Alkalihalobacterium alkalinitrilicum: one gene and its partner. The main gene of each other region encodes a partner of the protein of the gene in region 2 in a complex. Links are inferred from orthologs where the notes say so. Each region holds a gene or a part of one and is shown on either strand. Other genes may lie near its edges.

The links. The genes of interacting proteins can lie anywhere in the genome.
Region 1: the proteins of dnaG (region 2) and dnaB are in contact, whole or in part, in a crystal structure (PDB 2R6A), measured with the Geobacillus stearothermophilus proteins. The link is inferred for Alkalihalobacterium alkalinitrilicum from one-to-one orthologs. Residues at the interface, in WP_049624496.1 of Geobacillus stearothermophilus: Lys456, Leu457, Leu458, Pro459, Ala460, Asn463, Ala464, Leu467, Leu535, Leu536, Ile537, Ala538, Gln544, Glu545, Asp548, Tyr549, His552; in WP_033016901.1 of Geobacillus stearothermophilus: Ser13, Glu15, Ala16, Gln18, Glu91, Leu92, Asp94, Ala95, Val96, Pro97, Thr98, Ala99, Ala100, Asn101, Tyr104, Tyr105, Ile108.

Annotation. Positions count from the first base shown.
Region 1 is NZ_KV917368.1:3,771,984-3,775,085, reverse strand. Bases 1-2,942 are described here. They hold dnaB (replicative DNA helicase), read right to left. Parts: upstream 2,183-2,942; coding sequence 818-2,182; downstream 1-817. Other genes in these bases: BK574_RS18335 (DHH family phosphoesterase), read right to left, coding at 2,828-2,942; rplI (50S ribosomal protein L9), read right to left, coding at 2,382-2,825; BK574_RS18350 (adenylosuccinate synthase), read right to left, coding at 1-373. Also shown: more of BK574_RS18335, read right to left, coding at 2,943-3,102. UniProt on the Escherichia coli protein: The main replicative DNA helicase, it participates in initiation and elongation during chromosome replication. Travels ahead of the DNA replisome, separating dsDNA into templates for DNA synthesis.
Region 2 is NZ_KV917368.1:2,628,976-2,632,931, forward strand. What follows is about bases 1-2,945. They hold dnaG (DNA primase), read right to left. Parts: upstream 2,405-2,945; coding sequence 596-2,404; downstream 1-595. Other genes in these bases: rpoD (RNA polymerase sigma factor RpoD), read right to left, coding at 1-525; BK574_RS12625 (DUF188 domain-containing protein), read right to left, coding at 2,411-2,779. In the rest of the region: BK574_RS12630 (pyruvate, water dikinase regulatory protein), read right to left, coding at 3,549-3,956. UniProt on the Escherichia coli protein: RNA polymerase that catalyzes the synthesis of short RNA molecules used as primers for DNA polymerase during DNA replication.

The DNA.
Region 1 (3,102 bases), 1.1 Mb from region 2 along the record:
TCTTATTTGCACCTTTGCGCTCTTCTTCTACGATATCTAATTTAAGATGATATGGTAAAATCACATGTGCTCTATTACTAATACGAAGGTTACTCGTATCTACATTTCGATCATGTAAATACTTTAGCTCTTCTACTAATGCTTTAGGATCGATAACCATACCATTCCCAATCACACATACTTTATCTTTATAAAAGATCCCAGAAGGAATTAAATGTAGTTTGTATTTCTCTCCATTGAAAACAATTGTATGCCCTGCGTTGTTTCCACCTTGATAACGAGCAACTACTTCTGCTTTTTCAGAAAGATAATCCGTAATTTTACCCTTTCCTTCGTCTCCCCATTGCGTCCCAACAACTACTACTGATGACATCTGTGCACCTCCACAATTGCTATTACACCTTTATGTATATTGTGTAAAAATTAGTGATCTTACTCAAACCATAGCTAGTTTATCAATTTACTTCTCTAAAGTCAATAAAACACGAACATTATTAATTTATTTTTCACCATTTGTTCGTAATAAAGTGCTAATCAACACCTTTTTTGATGTTACCTCTCCTAGGCTTAGTTGAATGTTTACTTTCTTGGGTAAATTGCATTTCCTTCACCTGTTTTTTTATTATTGACTAAGTAAATTATTACAATGCTTAAAAACGCTACTAATTTTTAAGCATTGTAATAATCCTTTCATTTCTCGGACGTTTCAATCCATATTGTTCTTGAAATAAATTGAAACTTCCATCAGTGAGGGTATTAATTTCAATTGTTGCGGGATAAAAAAGCCACTCTGTCATTATACAGAGTGGGAAAGTAATTAGGCTCCTGTTGGCATACCTTGTTCATCATACCGCCGTTCTAAATTTACAAATTTATTGTATTCTTTAACAAACGCTAACTCTACAGTACCTACAGGACCATTACGTTGCTTCGCAATAATGATTTCAATAATATTTTTATTCTCTGATTCTTTATCGTAATAATCATCACGATATAAAAAGGCAACAATATCGGCATCCTGCTCAATACTTCCGGATTCACGAATATCACTCATCATCGGACGTTTATCTTGTCTTGATTCTACTCCACGGGATAACTGGGAAAGAGCGATTACTGTTACGTCTAATTCCCTCGCAATTCCTTTCAATGTCCGTGAGATTTCCGAAACTTCTTGTTGACGGTTTTCCCCACCACGTCCATTTCCTTGAATTAATTGTAAATAGTCGATCAAGATAATGCTTAAACCTTTTTCTTGCTTTAAACGACGACACTTTGCACGTATATCATTTACTTTGATACCTGGAGTATCATCAATATAAATTCCAGCCTTAGAAAGGCTACCCATCGCCATCGTTAACTTTTGCCAATCCTCAGATTCAAGTTGGCCTGTTCTCATTCTTTGAGCATCGATATTTCCTTCTGCACAAAGCATACGCGTCACGAGCTGACTTGCAGACATCTCTAGACTAAATATCGCAATGTTTTCATCTGTCTTTGTTGCAACGTTTTGTGCAATATTTAAGGCAAAGGCTGTTTTACCCACTGAAGGACGAGCCGCTACAATAATTAAATCACTTCGTTGAAAGCCAGCTGTCATTCTATCGAGTTCAGCAAAGCCTGTAGGAATACCCGTAATTTCTCCCGTTTGGTTTTGGAGCGTTTCGATACGGTCATACGTTTCAACTAGAACATCTTTTATTTGTATAAACGCTCCTGAGTTTTTTCTTTGAGCAATATCAAGAATTGTTTTTTCAGCACCGTCTAATATTGCATCAACTTCATCTTCACTTGTATAACCATCGGCTGCGATATTAGTTGCAACACGAATTAGTCTTCGTAGAAGTGACTTCTCTTCAACAATCTTACTATAATATTCAATATTAGCTGCAGTTGGAACTGCATTTGCTAAATCACTTAAATACGATACTCCTCCAATATCATCTAACCACTTACGATCTTGAAGTTCAGATGTAACCGTAATTAAATCAACAGGCTCTCCTTTTTCTGCTAGAAAAAGCATAACTTCATAGATTCGTTGGTGAGATAACCGATAGAAGTCATCTGGTAACAATTGCTCTGAGGCAGTCACTAAAGCTTGCTCCTCTAAAAAGATGGCCCCAAGTACAGCCTGCTCCGCTTCAATGTTTTGGGGAGGGGTACGATCAGCAAATAAATCACTCATTAAAATTCCTCCTCACCGTAAATTCACACGTTATACACGTTATATTAAAATTCTATCTATAGAGATTAAGGTTTAATGTTAGCTGTCACTTTTAATTAATTTTTTTCTTTTTATCTCAGACATATATTCTACCATAAAACACAAAAATGGTTGATTATAAAAATCAACCATTTTTGTATATCATCTTTTTTTACTACTTTTATTGTTCTATTACATGAACTTTCACAGTAGCTATCACTTGAGGATGGATTTTAATTGGAACATTTGTAAAACCTAAAGAGCGAATTGGGTCGTTTAACATAATTTTACGTTTATCGACTTTTTTCTTCATCTTTGCTAGCTCTTCAGTAATTTGTTTTGTAGAAATGGCACCAAATAGTCGGCCACCTTCACCACTCTTTGCTTTAATTTCAACTGTTATGCTTTCTAACTCTTCTTTATATTTTTTTGCTTCTAATAGTTCTTCTTCAGTCTTTTTCTCTTCACTTTTCTTTTGTGCCTCAAGGTTTCTCACATTTCCTTTTGAAGCTTCAACCGCTAAATTTTGTGGAAAAAGGAAATTACGCGCATAACCTTCAGCGACATTTTTAACTTCCCCTTTTTTTCCTTTTCCTTTCACATCTTCTAGAAAAATAACTTTCATGGTTAACTTCCCCCTTTTAAGTATTCGTCTATTGCATTTCTTAACATTTCTTCAGCTTCATCTAATGTTATATCATCTAATTGTGTTGCTGCGTTAGTCAAATGACCACCACCACGTAATTGTTCCATGATTAACTGGACATTGACCTCTCCTAAAGAACGAGCACTAATACCAATACGACCATCTTGTCGAGTAGATATAACAAAGGAAGCAGCTATTCCATCCATCGTCAATAATGTGTCTGCTGCTTGAGCAATTAATACTTGATTATATACAT
Region 2 (3,956 bases):
AACAGCCTTAATTAATCCCATATTTCCTTCTTGGATTAAATCAAGGAACAACATTCCACGACCAACATACCGCTTAGCAATACTAACAACGAGACGTAGGTTGGCTTCCGCTAATCGCCGCTTTGCTTCTTCGTCACCGTCTTCAATTTTTTTTGCTAAATTGATCTCTTCTTCAGCAGAAAGAAGTGGAACTCGACCAATTTCTTTTAAATACATACGAACTGGATCATTAATCTTAATTCCAGGAGGTACACTTAAGTCGTTTAAATCAAATTCTTCTTCTTTCTCCATTTGTTGCATATTAGGTACATCATCATTATCATTTAATATTTCAATACCTTGTTCACCTAAGTATTCGAAAAACTCGTCAATTTGGTCTGAATCTTGGTCAAATACTGCAAGTTTTTCTGTAATTTCTGCGTAGGTTAGTACTCCTCTTTTTTTCCCTAACTCAACTAGTTGTTCCTTTACTTGATCGATGGTCAAATCTCCATCCGCGAGTGGGCGTAATGGTTTCTCAGCCATTCGATCCCCTCCTTCCATTGATACAACACGTCAACTTTCTTCAGATGAATCCTCATCTCTCTAGCAGGTGCTATCGTTTCAAGTCTTTTTTCATTCGGATGATATCCATAGCAATTTGAGCTGCCATTAATACATCTTTTTGTTTTTCAGCTTCTTTTTTCTCTTTTTCTTTTTGTTCTATTTCTACCCATTTTGGATAGGTTTCAATCTTATTAATGTAATCCGATAATTCTTGATCAGATAAATCATCACTAATCTCAAGCATCGCAATTTCAGCAGCTAGCCTTCTTAACTTCTCGTCATCAAGTCTTTCAATAAAAAGACTTGGATTAGGTTCAAATCCTTCACCATAATAAGCAAAGAGATGCGCAACAATTGCGTGATATTCATCTATGTTAAAAGCTCCACCAATTTTTTCTTGGATGGTAGCAGCTGTTTCTGCATTTTTCATCATATGTGCTAAAAGAATTCTTTCAGCATTGTGATAAGCGGGAAGTAACTTTTTCTGCTCAAACCCTCGATGTTTTTTTATTTCGACCAAGGATCGAACATTTTGTTGTTGCCCTCCCTTATTTCGTTTTTCTCGAAAAATTCGATGCTGTTCTTGCTTTAGTGCCTCCAATGATAAAGAAAATTCATTAGCGATTTGTCTCAAGTAATGATCTCTTTCAACTGCACGAGGAAGATCAGATATTTCATTAAGTACTTCTTCGATATACCTCATCCTTTCTCCTTCATCGAGGAGGTTTTTCCCTCGTTTTAAATATTGCATTTTGAAAGACATCAGTGTAAGACTACCATTGATAATTTCTCGCTTAAATTGCTCCCCACCATTAAGCCGAATGTAATCATCTGGGTCTTGCCCTCCTGGTAACAATGCTACTTTAACATAACACCCCACTTGAACGAGCATCGAAGCAGCTCTTGATGAAGCCTGTATCCCCGCTTCATCAGAGTCATAACATAAGATAACAGTTTCGGCATTCCTTCGAATAACTTTTGCCTGTTCCTCGGTAAGTGCTGTGCCTAAGGTTGCAATGCCGTTTGAAATTCCAGCTCCCCATGCGGATATCACATCAATATATCCTTCAAAAAGTACTGCTTGATTTAACTTTCTAATGTTCGGGCGAGCTAAATGGATCCCATAAAGCGTACGACTTTTATTAAAGAGAACCGTTTCTGGACTGTTTAAATATTTGGGCTTTCCATCATCAATAATCCGTCCACCAAAAGCGATTACATTTCCTTGTCCGTCCCAAATTGGAAACATCACACGATTACGGAAACGATCAAATAATTTACCGTCAAACTCACGGACCGATAATAATCCTGCTTTTTCAAGGGACTTTAGGTTGTATCCTCTCTTTTCTAACAGGTTTGTTAAACTATCCCAATGATTTGGGGCAAAGCCAATTTGAAAAGTTTCGAGCATTTCTTGTGTAAATCCTCTTTGCTCCACATAATTTAACCCTGTAGCCCCCATATCAGTTTTAAGGAGAATGTGATGGTAAAATTTCATTGCAAGTTCATGTGCGGCTTCTATAACAGACTGATCATTCGATTTTGCTTTATTGGAACTAATACTAGGAAGTTCAATATTTGACCGTTCCCCTAGCCTTACAACTGCCTCAACAAAACTAAGGCCTTCTAATTCCATAAGAAAAGAAAAAACATTACCGCCAGCTCCACAGCCGAAACAATGATAAAGTTGTTTATCTGGTGAAACTGAAAAAGAAGGTGTCTTTTCACCGTGAAATGGACAAAGACCAATGTAATTTCTTCCTTGTTTTTTTAACTGTACATATTCGTTAATCACTTCTACAATATCTGCCGACTTACGAACTTCCTCAACTTTTTCTTCTGGGATGCGGTTAACCATCTTTCATCACCAATCTTCTATCTGATTAGGATTACCATTCTGGTTACTATATTTTCGACCTTTTTCGGCAAATTCCTTCTTCTGTAGAAATATTTTTCTTAAATTGGTACAAAAATGTTTGCGATCCGTTGCTGTAAATGCTTTAGGCCCTTTTGTCTTATTTCCAGCCCTCCTTTGTTTTTGAGACCAATGCCTTAATTGAAGGATCGTGATCATTTCATCTTCTGTAAAAATTTTTCCTCGTGGTGATAATACAGACAACTTCCGTCCTACCAGAATGGAAGCAAGGGCATGATCTTGTGTAACGACAACATCATTTTCCTTCGCATTGTTCATAATAAACAAATCTGCAGCCTCTTTGTCTGGATCTACCAACACAACTTTAGCTTGTTCATACTGAGCTGATGAGAATATGAGGAAACAAAAATGACCTCTACATTAAATTCTGCTATTATTTCGTCCTTGACTGGACAAGAATCAGCATCAACATATACATATGATTTCGTTAACATGGTCTCTATTTCTACATCTCCTAACAAAATCCTTCTTAAAAGTGTTCTTCAGAAATGAAATATGTCGACAAATCCTCGTCAATAACTATCATTACCAAAAAACACAGAAAAAGTCTTGACTTTTTCAATTTATTTGTTCTTTTTTTGTTTTATGCTAAATCTAGATGTTTTTTTATCACAAATTTTCATTATAATAATTATTTGTTAATTTGACTACTATCATGCTTAAAAAATTTTCCTGTAAGAAAAGTGGAAGGCGCCAGCTTATCAGGGACAAGCGCTGGAAGGCTAGCAATAGATGTGCCGTTTTTTGATATCGGTTGATAGACCGAAGCCGCCGTTTAGTGCCGCATGGACTGGAGCTGCTTATTCCTTTCAGTTGCAAAATGCTGTTTTCGCAACAATTTGATTCACCTCAATTTGCCTTACAGTAAAGAGGAGAGCGAAGTCCATTAGACCTGAACTCTGCAGCTAGACAATCGAAAAGCGAAAGGCTTGTGGGTAGCCATGACTAGCAGTTGTTCTTGCTCGCGAAAGTCTGCTTTTTTGTTTTTTGGTTCTGTCAGAACATTTGACCTCAAGAGGTAAAATCCATGCGCTAGACAAAAGAATAGAGGCTGAATAGTCAGCCTCTACTTGCCTTGAAACATATTCGAAATAAGGTTTGCTGTTTCCTCTACAGCTTTGCTCGATACATCAATAACCGTACACCCAATTCGATTCATAATTTTTTCAGCATACTCAAGTTCTTGTTTTATTCTTTCTATATTTGCGTAGTTAGCTTCTGCTTTTAATCCTAAAGCTTTTAAACGTTCTGTTCTTATATCATTTAACTTCTCAGCATTAATAATAAGACCGATACATTTTTTTGGAGTCACCTTAAATAGTTCTTCAGGTGGCTCTACTTCAGGAACGAGCGGAACATTAGCTACTTTGAAACGCTTATGTGCTAAATACTGTGAAAGAGGCGTTTTCGAAGTGCGTGACACCCCAATCAATACGATGTCTGCCCGAACAATTCCTCTTGGATCTCTTCCATC